DNA from 4 places in the Parabacteroides johnsonii DSM 18315 genome. Region 3 is predicted to be linked to each of the others. Evidence: riboswitches for the same ligand, from Rfam matches in the RefSeq annotation. Region 3 holds a riboswitch; each other region holds the start of a gene.

Region 1 (4,217 bases), 2.3 Mb from region 3:
GCCAGCGCAGGCGGATCGGTCATACTTCCGGCAAGCAAGCCGATCAACATAAAATAATTCAGTTTGCAGTAATAGCGCCCGATCAACCCGATGACCAGCAACGGCAGCATCGTGATGATAAAACCATAGCCGATCCAAATAAACCCACCTCTATTCACGATCGTATCGATAAATCCGCCTCCCGCATTCAGTCCGACGCAGGCGAGGAACATCGTGATCCCGATCTCGCGCAACATCAGGTTGGCGCTTTGCGTCGTATAGGTCACAAGTCGGTAACGATAGCCGAAACGGCTGATCAGGATCGCCACAATCAACGGCCCGCCTGCCAATCCCAGCTTGATCGGCTGCGGAATTCCCGGAACTGAAAACGGTATACTTCCCAAGACGATTCCCAATGCAATCCCGACAAAGATGGTAATCAGGTTCGGCTCGTTCAGCCGCTTCATGGAATTACCCAAAATAGCACTCACCTTGTCGACTGCTAATTCGCTTCCGACAACCGTCACCCGGTCGCCCACCTGCAACTGCAATCCCTGTGTCGCCACCAATTCAAGACCGGCACGGTTGACACGCGTCACATTGATACCATGCAAGTGACGCAGTTGCAAATCCCCTAACCGGCGGCCTGTCAGTTCCGGCTTTGTCACCAAGATACGGCGGCTGATGAACTGGCTCTCCGCCGGAATCCACTGCTTCCGGTCCATCTGGATTTCTTCCCCGATAAATGTTTTAATCGTTTCCACATCATGCTCGGTCGTGATGACGAAGATTTTATCGTCTTCCTGCAAAACGGTGTTTCCAGTTACAATTTCGACCTTATTAGTCGCTTTGCGCCATATACGCGAGATGACAAATTCGCGATGCTCCAGCAAAGCGGCCAACTCGATCACCTTTCTCTTAAACACTGCCGGATTCTTAACGATCAACGAGACAGGGATGGCTTCCGCATGCGTATCATTCTCCGCCTCCAGCTTCTTCGCTTCATCATCGAAACTGACATGGAACACATACCGGATAAACAGCATCGCCAGAATGATCCCGATTACGCCTAACGGATAGGCAACGGCATAACCCAGCGCAATGCTCTCGTCCCCACTTCCCGTCATATCCGTATAAGCCTGCTGAGCAGCACCGAGCCCCGGCGTATTAGTGACCGCTCCGGACAAGATCCCGACGATGGCCGGGATCGGTATGTTCGCCACGAAGTGTATCACCAAAGCCGTGGCCACACCTAAGAAGACAATACCGCAAGCCAGCCCGTTCAGCGTCATTCCCCCTCTCTTGAACGAAGAGAAAAATCCTGGACCGACCTGCATACCTACCGAATAAACAAATAAGATCAATCCAAATTCCTGAAAGAAATGAATAACGGCAGGATGGATATAAAAACCGAAATGTCCGAGCATGATCCCGACAAAGAGTACCCACGTAACCCCCAACGAGATTCCGAAGACCTTGATTTTACCTAACTGGATACCGGCTGCAACCGTAAATGCGAGCAACAGAAGGGAATGTCCTATCCCTTCGCCCCACAGTAGTTCTTTAATCCATTCCATGATACCCTATCGATCTTTACGGTAAACCGGAGAAACGTCGAAAGCATAGAACGTGTCCCGAATATGCCCGATACATTCCGGACAAAGGCAATTCTTATAATAGACCCTGATAAAGGTTTTCTGATACTGGTCCAAGCCAGTAGCTGCAAAGTCGCCCGACAATAAATCGATGTTGCCGACAAACTTTGTGCCACAACGCGAGCAAAGCTTTTCCATCTTTTTACTATTTATGAAATTAGAAACTTTTTCGAACCATTCTCCTAACCCACGAGGAAAGAATAGCCTTTAATGAACGGCAGGTCTTCTGACTGACTCCCATCCTAAAGCCTTCCCGGTTTATAACCATAAGCCAGTGGCAAAAGTAGTTTCAGGATGTTGAAACGGAGCTTCACAGCAGCGGGACTGTCCGGGATTTTCACCCGATTCCCTTTTAATCCGTATCATCCGATTTGATCATACGGAACCGATTCGAAAGCAAAATTAGACAAAAAAAGTATAGTGTGTATCTCTTTTCCAAATTATTTTTTCCACATTAACACTTTCTTCAGGAGTTTTCCACATTATACACAAAGAGTTAAGAAGGTGTACACTTTTGGGAAATTTTAAAACAAACTAAACTTTAAAAGTTTTCCAATTCATCAAAATAAATAACTATAAATAAATAGATTGACATATTTTAACTACACAAAAGTTTTCCAAAAAGGTTTACCATATTGTTATACTATATACTTTTGCAGGCATAAAAACATACAAATTTCAATAATAGATTTATCATGATTCAGACAGTTATCAAACGTGACGGACGTATCGTCGGATTCAACGAAGAGAAGATAGCAACAGCTATCCGTAAAGCGATGTTGCACACTGAAAACGGAGAAGACCGGGAGTTGGTCCGCCAGATCACCGATCATATTTCTTTCAAAGGCGACACACAGATGACTGTCGAAGCCATCCAGGATGCTGTCGAGTTGGAGTTGATGAACAGTAGCCGTAAGGACGTTGCACAGAAATACATTGCGTACCGCAATCAGCGTAGCATCGCCCGCAAAGCCAAAACGCGCGATATGTTCCTGGAGATCATCAATATCAAATCCAACGACATCACCCGCGAGAATGCCAATATGAATGCCGACACGCCTGCCGGCATGATGATGAAGTTCTCCAGCGAAACGACCAAGCCGTTCGTCGACGACTACCTGTTGAGCGAAGAGGTCAAGGAGGCGGTGGAAAACAACTATCTACATATCCATGATAAAGACTATTATCCGACCAAGAGCCTCACGTGCGTACAGCATCCGTTGGACCGCATCCTGAAATACGGATTTTCAGCCGGACATGGAGAATCACGCCCGGCAAAGCGCATCGAAACAGCCAGTATCTTAGGCTGCATCTCACTCGAGACAGCCCAGAACGAAATGCATGGTGGCCAGGCAATCCCGGCATTCGATTTCTATCTGGCTCCTTACGTGCGCAATAGTTTCATCGAGGAAATCAAGAACCTGGAAGAACTGAACGGGCAGGACTATTCACATCTCTATCAGCGGGAATTGGACGACTATATAAATCGTCCGCTCGAAGGATTAAGCGGCGATGAACGTATCATCCAACATGCCGTCAACAAGACTGTCAGCCGCGTACATCAGTCAATGGAAGCCTTTATTCATAATATGAACACCATCCATTCCCGTGGTGGTAACCAGGTGGTATTCAGTTCTATTAATTACGGAACGGACACTTCGGCCGAAGGACGCTGTATCATCCGTGAGATACTGAAAAGCACATATCGCGGGGTCGGCAACGGTGAGACGGCCATCTTCCCGATCCAGATATGGAAAAAGAAACGCGGAGTGAGCTATCTGCCGGAAGACCGCAACTACGATCTTTACCAGCTTGCCTGTAAGGTGACGGCCCGCCGTTTCTTCCCGAACTTCCTCAACCTCGACGCAACATTCAACCAAAGCGAAGACTGGCGTGCAGACAACCCACAACGTTATATGCACGAGGTTGCAACCATGGGATGCCGCACACGTGTATTCGAGAATCGTTTCGGTCCGAAAACATCTATCGGGCGCGGTAACCTCTCTTTCTCGACGATCAATATCGTACGCCTCGCCATCGAATGCATGCACATAGAAAACAAGGAAGAACGAATCGCCCAGTTCTTTGCCAAACTCGACCATATGCTGGATATAACAGCCCGCCAGCTGCACGAGCGCATGGAATTCCAGAAAACGGCATATGCCAAACAGTTCCCGCTGTTGATGTCGTCTCTCTGGCTGGGTAGCGAGAAACTGAAGCCGAACGACACGATCGCACCCGTTATCAATCAGGGAACATTGGGGATCGGCTTTATCGGCCTGGCGGAATGCCTGGTCGCCCTCACCGGCAAACACCACGGAGAAGATGCAGCATCGCAGGAGTTAGGGTTGAAAATCGTCAGCTACATCCGTAACCGGGCCAATCAGTTTTCGGAAGAATACCAGCATAATTACAGCGTACTGGCAACGCCAGCCGAAGGTTTGTCAGGTAAGTTTACCCGTCGTGACCACAAGAAATTCGGTTCGTTGCCCGGCATCACAGACCGCGACTATTATACGAACTCCAACCATGTACCCGTCTATTACAAATGTAGCGCCCGCCACAAGGCGGAAGTGGAAGCTC
Region 2 (4,217 bases), 1.1 Mb from region 3:
AACCATATTTGCCGGTAGTGGCATTAAAATAGGAATCGATGGAAGGGGTGGCAGAGCCCAACAATGTTTTCGCCCCATGCATAGCGGCCAGTACCAACGCTGCATTACGGGCATGATAACGCGGTGCCGGGTCCTGCTGCTTGTAAGTGTTCTCATGTTCCTCGTCTATAATAATCAAACCTAAATCCTTGAACGGCAAAAACAAGGAAGAGCGGACGCCTAATACCAGCATCGGCTCGCCCGTATGCAACAGCCGGTTCCAGACTTCCACCCGTTCGTTATCAGAGAACTTGGAATGATAGACCAACAACTTATCACCAAACAACTTGGCAAGCCGTTCTGTGATCTGGGTCGTGATGGCGATTTCAGGCAGCATATACAAAACCTGGCGTCCCATCTTCAACACCTCGTCGATCAGCCGCATATAGACTTCCGTCTTTCCACTGGAAGTAACGCCATGCAACAGGCAGACTTCTTTCTCCCGGAAGACATCATGTATCTCCCCGTAAGCCTTCTCCTGCGCCGCACTTAAAGGGGTAAGGGGTTGCAAACGGCAAACCGGAACCTGCAACCTTCCTACCTCCTTCTCATAACTTTCCAGCACACCTCGCTTCAGCACACCATCCAATATGGCCGGAGAACAACCGCTGCTCTCCAACAATTCCTTCTTCGACAATTCGCGTACCAGTGCCGGATTAAGCGCATGGCTGAGTTCCAAGAAACAGATCAGCAAGTGTTCCTGCTTCTTCGCCCGTTTGAAGTCCGCAAACACAGCCTGTAATTTTTCTTCCTCCTTATACGCCTCGGCAAGACGGATAAAGGTCTGCATCTTCGGCACAAAGCCCCGTTTCAGCTCCTCACTCACCTCAACTGCCCCCTTAGCCATCAGGGAGGCGACCACAGGCACGACATTCCGTAGTCCGGTTTTCTTTTCCAGTTCGGAAACCGTCAGTTTCAAGACGCCGGAAAAAGCATCCAGCACAGCTTGTTCATTCGGCCGCAGAGGGCCGTCGGCTTCGAACTCTTCATTATAGGTTACAGCCGTTTCACTCTCCAATTTCAGGCCGGAAGGCAAAGCCGCCTTATAGACATCTCCTAATTTACACAAATAATAGGAGGCGATCCATTTCCAGAAACGAAGTTGCGGACGACGGAGCACAGGCGTAGCGTCCAGCAAGGCGTAAATCTCCTTCGTCTCGTACTGGCTATCGGGCACACGCTCGTGCACATCCATGACGATAGCCGTATAATAGCGCTTCTTTCCAAAATGGACGATCACCCGGCAACCGGGTATTACCGTCTGTTCCAGATCGGGCGGTATGCTATAAGTATAGCTGTTCTCCAACGGAAGCGGGAGTATAACGTCTGCGTACTTCATTCTTATCCTTCTTTATACGAACCCATGTTCATAGCGATGCCAAAAGTAACAAAAAAGGCCGGACTGCTAAAGCCCGGCCTCTGTTTATCTGATCGCAAATCTTCTTTATTCCCTTTTTAAAACAGGATAGCAGCCGTAATCGACCAGCCTCGGTTCTTACCGTTTAATTCAAACTTTGATGCGCTATAATCATCCGTCAAGCCGAGGGCATAATTGAAACCGACCTGTAAATGTTTGATCAGTTCCACACCGGCACCCAAGTTCAAACCGGCATTGAAACTCTTTGCCTTCAACTGGTCTCCGACCGATCCCGGAATATCCCAGAACTTATCGCCGCCCACCCGGAAACCGACATACGGACCGGCTGACAGATACCCTTTGACAATAGGCAAACCGAATTTCCATTTCAGGTTAACCGGAACGTCTATATAGTCATTCTTAATATCTTTCTCGCTCTTCACGCCTATCCCTTTTTGCGAATACAGGATAGCCGCATCAAAACCGACTCCCATTACCGGGGCCATCACCTCCACCATCGGACCGATATTAAATCCGGTCACATTATCCTTTCCGACAATCTCTTTGTTGAAATGGACAGAGGATATATTCAAACCGCCTTTTATACCGAACTTAATCTGGGATTTCGCAGGTACGGCAATCAACGCCATCACAGCCAACAATATAAGCCCAACAATCTTCTTCATACTTTTTCTTTAATTAGTTAATACGAATTACAAATAAACGCACTTTTCCAATAATAAACAAATATCACCGCCTAAGTGTTGCTTCCCCCCGTAAAAGGAAAGCATGAATCGGAGGCGGAGCTCATCCCGCACACAGATTCATGCCTCTTTTCCTAATTATTATGGCAAAATAATTAAAAACAAGTAAACAGACTACGGGAAACGGGAATTAAGAAAGACAAAAGCCTACGGCTTCACTGTTCTCTTCCGGCCTTTCCTCGAAGCCGTCGAAAAATATGCGTTGCAGGTCTTCTGACTTACTTCCGGTATGAGCGCCTTCCCGACTCGCGTCAGTGGCATAAAAGAATTGCCCAATCCGTTTTGAAGCTTACAGCAGCGGGACTGTCCGGGATTTACACCCGATTCCCTTTTAATCCTTTTCCGCAGATGGCGAAGCAGGAACAATGCATGGGACAAATATAGCGATATTTTCCATATATTTCTCATATATTGTCCATCTTCTTACAGAAAAATACAGACGCGACAAGCATCCTTTCGGTTCCTGCTGCCAGTGCCACAAATATTACACTCCTGTGGCACAACTGTGCCATGCTGAGGAAACGGTTGTGCCATGCAAGGGAAACGGCTGTGCCATGCCGAGGAAACGAGTGTGCCATGCCGAGGGAACGAATGTTCCACCGGTAGAATTCTTCTTACTCCTTACGGTAGGCTTCGACAGCTGCTTGAACGGAGCCGTACATCAACAGCAGATGGCGGGATTGGTTATAGGGAAGGCTCAATTCTTCAGCGACCATGCGAGTTCCACGGTCGATAAGTTTCTGATTGGTGAGCTGCATATTGACCATCCGGTTTCCTTTAACCCTCCCCAATCGGATCATAACGGAAGTGGAAATCATATTCAGGATCATTTTCTGTCCCGTTCCGGATTTCATACGGGAACTGCCGGTGACGAACTCCGGTCCGACAATCATTTCGATTGAGACATCAGCCTCCATCGCCATCGGTGAATCAGGATTACTGGAAATGGAGGCGGTCAGAATGCCCTGTTCACGCGCTTTGCGAAGGGCACCGATCACATAGGGAGTCGTCCCGGAAGCAGCAATGCCGATCACGGTATCCTTCGTATTGACCTGATACTCCAACAATTCCTGCCAGCCTCGTTCCTCATCGTCTTCGGCATTCTCCACCGGATTCCGGAGGGCGGTATCGCCACCGGCTATCAAGCCGATAATCAGTGTGGGAGGCATCCCGAACGTCGGGGGGATTTCGGAAGCATCCAAAACCCCTAACCGTCCGCTGGTTCCGGCTCCCAGATAAAAGATTCGTCCGCCTTGCTGCATACGGGGAACGATCTGCAAAACCAATTCTTCTATTTTGGGTATGGTCCTTCGGACAGCCAACGCCACTTTCTGATCTTCCGTATTGATATCTTCGAGCAGCTCCCGGACGGACTTCCGTTCCAGGTCGTTATAGAGAGAATCCTGTTCTGTTATCTTGATGAATGACATAGCTTATTACAATTTGCAAGTGCAAAGCTACTAAAAATATCACATTCACCTGTTAGTGAATTTCAGGCAAACGGGCTTGCTTACCCGGATATCTTTTTCCGTATCTCTCAACAAGCCGCTTTGTTTGTCTATTTCGTAAACCTGCACAACATTACTGTCCCGACAGGCGCAAAGCAGAAACTTGCCGTTGGGAGTGATGACAAAATTACGCGGATGAACACCGGTCAGCTGATAGCCAACCTTTGTCAGTTGCCCGTTTGCCGGATCGATAGAGAAAATCGCGATACCATCACCTTTCAGACGGTTGGAAGCATACAGGAAACGGCCATCCGGTGTGATGTGTATATCGGCACTGCCGGAGGCATGCAACGTGTCGGCTTCTACAGACTGGACCGGAGTCAGATTGCCTTTGTCGTACTGCATGAAAACGACGCGGCCGGAAAGCTCGCCGATCAGGTAAGCCCATTTGCCGTTCGGATGGAAAACTGCATGACGCGGACCTTCTCCTGCCGGCAAACTGAAAGATGCAGGCGTTCCTTCCCGCAAGCCCAAGCCCTTATCGGAAGCGATGATATCATATTTATAAATCCGGTCTGTCCCCAAGTCATTGGCATAAAGGTAGGCTTC
Region 3 (4,217 bases):
TGTCCCATCAACAGGAGCAAATGTTTTTTGTCGGCCAGGTTGCTCTTGTAATGATCGTATAAGGCGGCAGAAACAGCTTGCACATCGTCTTCATCGTAAACCAGACAGGTACCTTTTGTCACTTGGACATTCGGGTATTGTTCGATCATGAAGTCTTTCTTGACCGTTTTGTTCATTAAGTTCAGATACTCTTCGCCGGGAATGATGTGTAAAGATTGTACGGCTACTTTTTTATAACCGGCTTTACCAATTGCTTTTAACCAAAGATCCGGTTGATAACGCTCGATACCTGTTTCGGCGAAGACACGATTCACACAGGTGTAAGATGTAAAAGCCAGATAGATGTCTGCATCAGGAAATGCCGTTTCGAAATCTGCCAACGTCTGATCGTAGGTCTTGATAGATTCTTTGAAAGTACTTCCGAAAGTACATAGCAGAATGGCTGTCTCGTGCTTTTTGTTCTTTGTCACGAATTCTTCTGCCGGGTTGGCAGATGTTGCATTGTCGTCATCGTCGTCACAGGATGTGAACCCTACTGTGGCTGCAAGTAATAAGCCTGCCAGCCATAAATGTTTAAACTTCTTCATTTTTACTGATTTTTAAAAGTGATTATTTTTGTTTATTCTGAAATTTAACGTTCAGCGAGAGGTATAAAGTCCGTCCGGGACTGGTTGTCCCCCGGTTCTTGCCGAAAGGTGTGCGGTCGATATAATTGAATATATTATCGATGCCGGCATTCATCCCCAGGTTCCATTTCTTCGTTTTCAGCAGTGAGCTTCTTACATTCAGGCGCCAGAGCTGATAGGCTTTTCCATTTCCATCCGTGATGTAATAGCGTGTGGACTGGTATCTGCCGAAAAGGCTGACGCCGACATCTTTGTGTGTCCAGGCTATTTTCCAGTTGGCATTGTGGTAGGAAGTCGCGTTGATCGGCAGATATTTCATGTAGTTGGGATCGTTCTGGTCTTCCGTGTACTGGGCTTTTGCATCCGTATAACTGTAGCCTCCTCCGATAGCCAGTGACGGAAGCACCTGATAGTTGAAGGTGAAGTCGGCTCCGAATGAACGGGCTTTGGCGAGGTTGTTGTATTTCATCGTTTCTTCTACTTCCAGGAATTTGTCTTCTGACGAAGTCGGGACGACGGTCAGGGCGATCATGTTGTGTATCCGGTTATAGTACCCGGTCACGGTTGCCTGGAATTTCCCGTTGCTGTATTCTACGCTTGCCGAACCGTAGTTCGAACTTTGGGGCTTTAGGTTCTCGTTGCCGTAATAGGCTTTCAGCGGTCCCATGATAACGGTGATATAATTCTGATAAAGCTCTTTCAAGGTGGGGGCTTTGAAACCATACGAGTAAGTGGCACGCAGGTTGAAATCGCCAAGGCTGTACTTGGCTGATATTTTTGGGGTGAACTTTTGACCGAATTCTTTATGATGGACAAAACGATAACCGAGAGTCAGGTTTAGCCGGTTTGTTATCGACCATTCGTCTTGTGCATAAGAGGCTAAAGTATAGACAGATGCCTTCCCCTGTTTCAGGCGGTAAGGAGATTTCAGATAGTCGTGTTGGTGCTCGATTCCGGCACTTAAAATATGATTGTCTCCTAAATAGAATACCCCTTTGACATGGTTCAACCATCTGCGCTGCATGGTCTGTAATACGCGGTCGCCGGGGTAATTGACAACCCGCGTTCCGTCGGGATGGAAAAAGTTGGTCACTTCTTGGCCCGTATAATCGAAATAGTAGTTGTACTGTCCGAAAGAAGCATCGGCGGTCAGATAGCTCCGTTTGTCGTTCAGCCTATATTTTAAGCCTAAGGCGTAATCCTGGTTCCGGTAGAAATAGTCGTATAAATAATATTTCCAGGGACCGACAGGACGGAAAATCCATTTCTGGTAATAAGAGGCATCGGCCGACAAGCTGAGTCTGTCGCTCGCTTTATAAGTGAAATTCTGGGAAAGCGTGAAGTTGGTGGAGCGGCTCACTGTTTTGCTCACGCTTCCTTCTTGCAGATCGTGGTGATACCATTCTTGAGTCGTGTTTTGCCAACCTCCGGTATGTTTCATGCTTGCGGAAGTGGTGGAGTTCAGCTTTCCGTTGCTGAACCCTATTATTTCGCTCTGGAGCAGGTCGTCGTAATTGCCGACGCGTGTCGTGTTGGAGACACTGACTTTATCGCGGTTCTTTTTCGTGATGATGTTGATGACACCCGCGATAGCATCGCTTCCATACAAGGAAGAGGAGGCTCCTTTTACAATCTCGATGCGTTCGATGGTTGCCGGGTTGATGATACTCAGGTCGTTTTGTCCGCCGATGTCGCCGTTCATCCGTTTCCCGTTCACCATGATCAGGATATAGTCGTTCTTCAATCCGTTTAGCTGGATATTGCTACCCATGTCTCCCGGACTGAACGTGATGGAAGGGGAGAGGGCGCTCAGAATCTCGTCGAGGCTGCGTCCGTTGTATTGTTCCAACGCTTTCCCTGTGATCACTTCCGTCTGTACGGGAGCGTCTTTCAAATAATGTTCCGTTCCGGTACCTGTCACGACGACCTCGTCCAGGCGGATCTCTCTCAGATCATTCGTATCCGTGCGCAACACGGTTTGTGCGTGTGACGCGCAAAGAGAACAACCCGCAAGAAGGGCTGTCAGCCAACATTTCTTTTTCATGGAAAAAAGAGTTTTATTATGTATGTGTCAATAGCTTTCCTGGCCCCGGGAGAGTTATTATTGTCTTGCTTGGCAGGTTTCCTGACTTAGCCTTTTCGGAAAGCGGCCTTCCCATCCTTGCGGATAGTGGCATGGAGAATGCTTTCTTCTTTTTTTAATATGGCTTTACAGTAGCGGGCACTGTTCCGGATTTCCACCGGATTCCCTTTTATACAACTGTCGGATGGCAGTTATATCACCTAAGCGGAGGCAAAGATAGAGATTTATTTAGAAATGCCAACTATAAATTTAACTCTGCTTTCGTTTGGTTTAACACAACAACTCTTTCCTTTGTCGTGTTTCATTATCAATTTTATTAACGCCAAAAAAAATAGATATATGGAATGGTTTGCCAATTTGCTCCGGCATTACCCGGAGCTTGCCATCTTTCTCACGCTGGCTTTCGGCTTCTGGATCGGTAAATTCAAGATTAAAAAGTTCACGTTAGGGACGGTTACCAGCGTCTTGCTGGTCGGTGTGTTGATCGGGCAATTGCATATCGATATCGGGGCCCCGCTGAAATCGGTGTTTTTCCTGATGTTCTTGTTTGCCGTAGGGTATAGTGTCGGTCCGCAATTCTTCCGGGGATTGAAAAAGGAAGGATTGCCACAGGTCTTGTTTGCCGTCGTGATGTGCCTGTTCTGCCTGCTGGCCCCGTTTATGCTGGCAAAGATCATGGGCTATTCTGCCGGAGAGGCTGCCGGTCTGTTGGCTGGTTCGCAGACGATATCCGCTGTGCTCGGTGTGGCCGAAGATACGATTAACCAATTAGGAATACCGGCGGCAGATAAAACGGATATGATCAATGTCATGCCGGTAGCCTATGCCGTTTCTTATATTTTCGGTACGGCCGGTTCCGCCTGGATCATGAGCGATATCGCTCCTCGTCTGTTGGGCGGGATCGAATCGGTCAAGAAAGCCTGTCGCGAACTGGAAGCCAAAATGGGGGCGGATGACGAAAGCGAGCAACCCGGCTTCATGCCTGCCGCCCGTCCGATCACGTTTCGCGCCTACAAGATCAGCAACGACTGGTTCGGGGCGGGGAAGACCGTGAAAGAACTGGAAGATTATTTGGAAGGAGAAGGAAGACGCCTTTTCGTCGAACGGGTTCGTATCGATGGTGTGATCCGGGATGCGAAGGCCGATCAGATGCTTTTGAAAGGAAACGAAGTCGTGCTCAGTGGACGTCGTGAATTTGTGATCGGAGAGGAGGACTGGATCGGCGATGAAGTCAATGATATCGAGTTGTTAGACTTCCCGGCCGAAACGCTACCCGTATTGATCTCCCGCAAGAAATATGCAGGCATGACAGTTGCCAAACTGCGCAAACTGCCGGTCATGCACGGTGTCAGCATCAAGAGCATCAAACGTGCCGGCATCAACATACCGGTTTTGGCTGCCACGACGATCGATCCCGGCGATATGCTGGAGTTGGTCGGCACAAAATTGGAGGTGAATGCGGCTGCCGATACATTAGGCTATGCCGATCGCCCGACAAACCAGACGGA
Region 4 (4,217 bases), 350 kb from region 3:
TTTCCCTGAATTTGTTTCCGGTCGGAAGTATAGAACTCTTTCCCGGTCCCGACATTCTCAAAATAGTGGAAGTTCGCTTCCGGATGCAACTGGATGCAGGTATGGACAGCCTCCACGCATTGGGACAGCTTCATGATGACGATCACATAGCCGGCCTTGATTTTTTCCGACAATTCTTCCGCTGTCAGCGTTCCGGGTATGACGATGATCTGTTCTTCCTGTTTGACGATATGCAAGCCGGCTAAGGCTCCTGCCGCAATGAAGGCTGGGATTCCGGCGGTTCGTTCTACTTCGATGCGGTTCTCCCTGAATTTGTCGTATATATATTGTATGGAAGAGTAGAACCCGGCATCGCCTTCCGCCACAATGACCACCTTTTTCCCTTCGTCCCAAGCGGATGCTGCCTCTTCATACAAGGCATCGTAGACTTTCCAGGCTTCGGTGCGGTTTTTACTCATCGGAAGCGTGAAGAGCCGGATCGCGGATTCGCCGATTCCCAATTCTTCAATAATACGGGCCGCACGGGAGAGGAGTTGCCCGTTTTTGTTCATGGTGGCGGGACAATAGATGATCTCGGCCTGTCGGAGCTTTTTCAAGCCTTTCAGGGTGATCAGTTCGGGGTCTCCCGGACCGAGCGATACGAAGCAGATGGGGTACGACATATGCGTTTGATTTATTTGATGTGCAAAAGTGAGGAGAATTGAGGAACTTTCCAAATCGGCATTCCACAATTGTGGGGATAATTTCTACATATCCTGTTCCACAATCTTTTTTAGTTTCATTCTGTCTCAAAGTATGAAACTAAAGTTTCTGCCGCATGAAACTAAAGTTTCCCCGGATGAAACAAAAGTTTCAACCTGATGGAACTCTTGAAACTTTTAAAAGCAGTGAAGAATGTTTCAGAAGGAGAATACCGTTTTATGTTCTTTGGCATATAATTTGTATTTAATGGGGCGATTAGAAAAAGGTAAATAGATTGTTTAAAATTTTAGGTTATGAAGAAGTTAGTATTGATGATGGTTATGGTGGTTTCGTGTGTCTGTATGTCTCAAAACGGTTATGCGCAGGCAGGGCAGGACGAGAATATGGATATCGATATGTTGAGTATGAAAAATTTCTATGCGGTCGATATCGTCGATGTGGATCTTGCCACACAGGAAGCGATTTACAACGCTTATGAAAATTGCCTGATCAAAGAGGTGTACAAGTCGAATGGTGGCGGCAGCCCTATCCAGTATAAGGTCTCTCTCGAGACGACTGATCAGCGGAATCTGGTTGTCGCTTTCGACGAAAGCGGCCATGTGCTGAAAGTCATGCCGGAAGACGAATATCTGGCGGCTCGTAAGAAAAACTGATTTGTCTGCCACTTTTCTCTTGAAAGAAAAGTAATATTATTATATTTGCCCTTTGAAACAGGTTTCCCTGTCCTCCTTACAGGACAGGGATGAAAAGGGAACCGGGTGGGAATCCCGGACAGACCACGCTGCTGTGAAACTTCGGTAACATACCGGCAATACTCAATGCCACTGATCGGGGGATCGGGAAGGTGTCCGGGGATGGAAGTAAGTCAGAAGACCTGCCGTTTCGGTTTAGAAGAGTCTCGTCCTCGTGGGGTGGACAACGCTCGCCTGGTTATAATAAAATAATATTGAATATGAAAAAATGCCTGGCAGGGTGCTGCCTGCTTATGTCGTTGTGTGTCGCATCCTCGTGTACGACCAAAAACAATCAACGGACCGACAAGGTGGAAACGACGGAAAAAAGCGCGTTTTCCGGTGTCCATATTGTACCGGAGTATGCCCGTGGTTTCGAATTATCCTATCGGGACGGGTATGTCTTGCTGGATATCCAGGACCCGCAGAATGAGGAAAGTACGACTTTCCATTATGCGCTTGTCAGGAGAGGAACGAAACCGGCCGGCATCCCCGAATCGTATACTGTGATCGAGACACCCATCAGAAGTGTTATCTGTATGACATCTTTGCAGTTGTCCAATTTTATCAAGATGGGCGAACTGGACAAGGTCGTAGGGGTGACCAGTACCCGGCATCTGTTCAATAGAGAGATGAACGAACGTCTCAAGAGCGGGAAGACCGCCAAAATCGGTATAGAAGGGAATTTCGACAACGAGGTGATCATGAGTATGAACCCCGACCTGATCCTTGTTTCGCCTTTTAAACGGGGCGGATATGAGACCTTGAAGGATGTCGGTATCCCATTGATCCCGCATTTAGGCTATAAGGAGATGACGCCGTTGGGACAGGCGGAATGGGTGAAGTTCGTCGGTCTGTTGGTGGGACAGGAGCAAAAGGCAAACGAGACATTCGACGCCATCGCGGCCCGTTACAATGAATTGAAGGAGCTGACGGCGGAAGGAAAAGTGAAGAAACGTCCGGTCGTGTTGAGCGGCGAGATGCGGGGCGGTAACTGGTATGCCGTAGGAGGGGAGAGCTTTCTCGCCCAGCTTTTCAAGGACGCCGGTGCCGACTATTTCCTCAAAGACGATAAACGTTCGGGAGGTGTGACGCTCGATTTCGAAACTGTCTACAACCAGGGTGACGAAGCCGATTACTGGCGCATTGTGAACAGCTATCCGGGTACGTTCAGCTATGAGGCATTGAAGGAGCAGGACCCGCGTTATGCCGATTTCCGTGCCTTCAAAGAGAAAGGGATCATCTATTGCAACATGAAAGATACGCCTTTTTACGAAAGTATGCCGACCGAGCCGGAAGTCGTACTGGCCGACCTGCTGCATATATTCCATCCGGACTTGCTGCCCGATCATACGCCTGTTTATTATGCCCGACTCAAATAAGCTGCACGAATGAGACATTCCACTACTTTTCTTATGTTGCTCATCGTAGCGTCTATCCTGGTCCTGATGTTCCTGAATTTGGTGTTAGGATCGGTGTCTATCCCGTTGAAGTCTGTCTGGAACATTATTTGCGGACTTGGAGACGAGCCGGTGACTTGGCAGAATATCGTCTGGAAATCACGTCTTCCGCAGGCATTGACTGCTTTGGTGGCGGGAGCGGGCTTGGCGATAAGCGGCTTGCAGATGCAGACTGTTTTCCGGAATCCGCTGGCGGGGCCTTCCGTGTTGGGGATCAGTTCCGGTGCGAGTATGGGCGTGGCCTTCGTGGTGTTGTTGAGCGGTAGCCTCGGAGGAGTTGCGCTTAGCAAATTAGGGTTTATGGGAGAAATTGCGCTTTCGATTGCGGCTGTGATCGGTTCGCTGTCGGTGATGGCGTTGATCGTATATGTGTCGCAGAAGGTGAAAGGGAACGTGACGCTACTGATCATCGGTGTGATGATCGGCTACGTGGCGAATGCGGTGATCGGCGTGCTAAAGTTCTTCAGCGTGGAGGAGGATATTCGCGCCTATGTGATCTGGGGGTTAGGCAGCTTCTCACGTGTTTCCGGCAACCAGATGATGCTGTTTGTTGCGATCATGGCGATTCTGATCCCTTTGTCGTTCCTGTTGATCAAGACGTTGAACCTGATGCTGCTTGGCGACGGCTATGCCCGTAACTTGGGATTGAACATCAAGCGGGCACGTCTTTTGGTGATCACCTCGGCAGGAGTGCTGACGGCGATCGTGACGGCCTATTGCGGACCGGTCATCTTTCTTGGCCTGGCCGTTCCGCACCTGTGCCGGGCCATTTTTCAAACCTCCGACCACCGGGTCCTGATGCCTGCCGTCTTGTTTGCCGGTGCCGCATTGGCGCTCGCCTGTAACCTGATTGCCCGGATGCCCGGCTTCGAAGGGGCTTTGCCGGTCAACTCGGTGACTGCCTTGGTCGGTGCTCCTGTAGTGGCCTCCGTACTATTCCGCAAACGTAAGAACGAACTGAACGAATGATGAAACAAGATACGATCCATATACATGATCTCTCTATCGGTTACCGGACAAAGAACGATACTAAGTTGGTGGCAAGCCATATACAAGCCCGGATTTATAGCGGAGAATTAACCTGCCTGTTAGGGGAGAACGGAGTCGGGAAGTCGACGCTCTTACGCACGTTGTCGGCTTTCCAGCCGAAGTTGGGAGGTGAGATCGCCGTCTTGGGACGTGATGTGGATAGCTATTCGGACAAGGAACTGAGCACGACGATCGGTGTGGTCTTGACGGAGAAATGTGATATCCGGAATATGTCTGTGCGGGAGTTGGTCGAGATGGGACGCAGTCCCTACACCGGTTTTTGGGGGCGGTTGGG

What was found. A riboswitch is a leader RNA that binds a small molecule or an ion and turns the genes downstream of it on or off. The one in region 3 is predicted to bind cobalamin.
Region 1: it holds a riboswitch for cobalamin, as region 3 does, so the genes downstream of both, NQ564_RS17340 (hypothetical protein) here and NQ564_RS07270 (TonB-dependent receptor plug domain-containing protein) in region 3, are expected to answer to the same signal.
Region 2: it holds a riboswitch for cobalamin, as region 3 does, so the genes downstream of both, NQ564_RS11850 (porin family protein) here and NQ564_RS07270 (TonB-dependent receptor plug domain-containing protein) in region 3, are expected to answer to the same signal.
Region 4: it holds a riboswitch for cobalamin, as region 3 does, so the genes downstream of both, NQ564_RS05765 (ABC transporter substrate-binding protein) here and NQ564_RS07270 (TonB-dependent receptor plug domain-containing protein) in region 3, are expected to answer to the same signal.

What each region holds. Positions count from the first base shown of each region.
Region 1 covers NZ_CP102285.1:4,243,070-4,247,286, reverse strand. Annotated here, with positions in the region: gene NQ564_RS17345 (putative transporter) at 1-1,556, opposite strand, end outside; gene NQ564_RS17340 (hypothetical protein) at 1,563-1,772, opposite strand; cobalamin riboswitch at 1,834-2,039, opposite strand; gene NQ564_RS17335 (anaerobic ribonucleoside triphosphate reductase) at 2,330-4,217, shown strand, end outside.
Region 2 covers NZ_CP102285.1:2,871,200-2,875,416, forward strand. Annotated here, with positions in the region: gene priA (replication restart helicase PriA) at 1-1,378, opposite strand, end outside; gene NQ564_RS11850 (porin family protein) at 1,495-2,082, opposite strand; cobalamin riboswitch at 2,347-2,543, opposite strand; gene murQ (N-acetylmuramic acid 6-phosphate etherase) at 2,775-3,590, opposite strand; gene NQ564_RS11860 (lactonase family protein) at 3,636-4,217, opposite strand, start outside.
Region 3 covers NZ_CP102285.1:1,747,766-1,751,982, reverse strand. Annotated here, with positions in the region: gene NQ564_RS07275 (sirohydrochlorin cobaltochelatase) at 1-587, opposite strand, end outside; gene NQ564_RS07270 (TonB-dependent receptor plug domain-containing protein) at 610-2,670, opposite strand; cobalamin riboswitch at 2,725-2,928, opposite strand; gene aspT (aspartate-alanine antiporter) at 3,049-4,217, shown strand, end outside.
Region 4 covers NZ_CP102285.1:1,400,784-1,405,000, forward strand. Annotated here, with positions in the region: gene NQ564_RS05755 (precorrin-2 C(20)-methyltransferase) at 1-662, opposite strand, end outside; gene NQ564_RS05760 (hypothetical protein) at 996-1,355, shown strand; cobalamin riboswitch at 1,397-1,598, shown strand; gene NQ564_RS05765 (ABC transporter substrate-binding protein) at 1,655-2,815, shown strand; gene NQ564_RS05770 (FecCD family ABC transporter permease) at 2,825-3,862, shown strand; gene NQ564_RS05775 (ABC transporter ATP-binding protein) at 3,862-4,217, shown strand, end outside.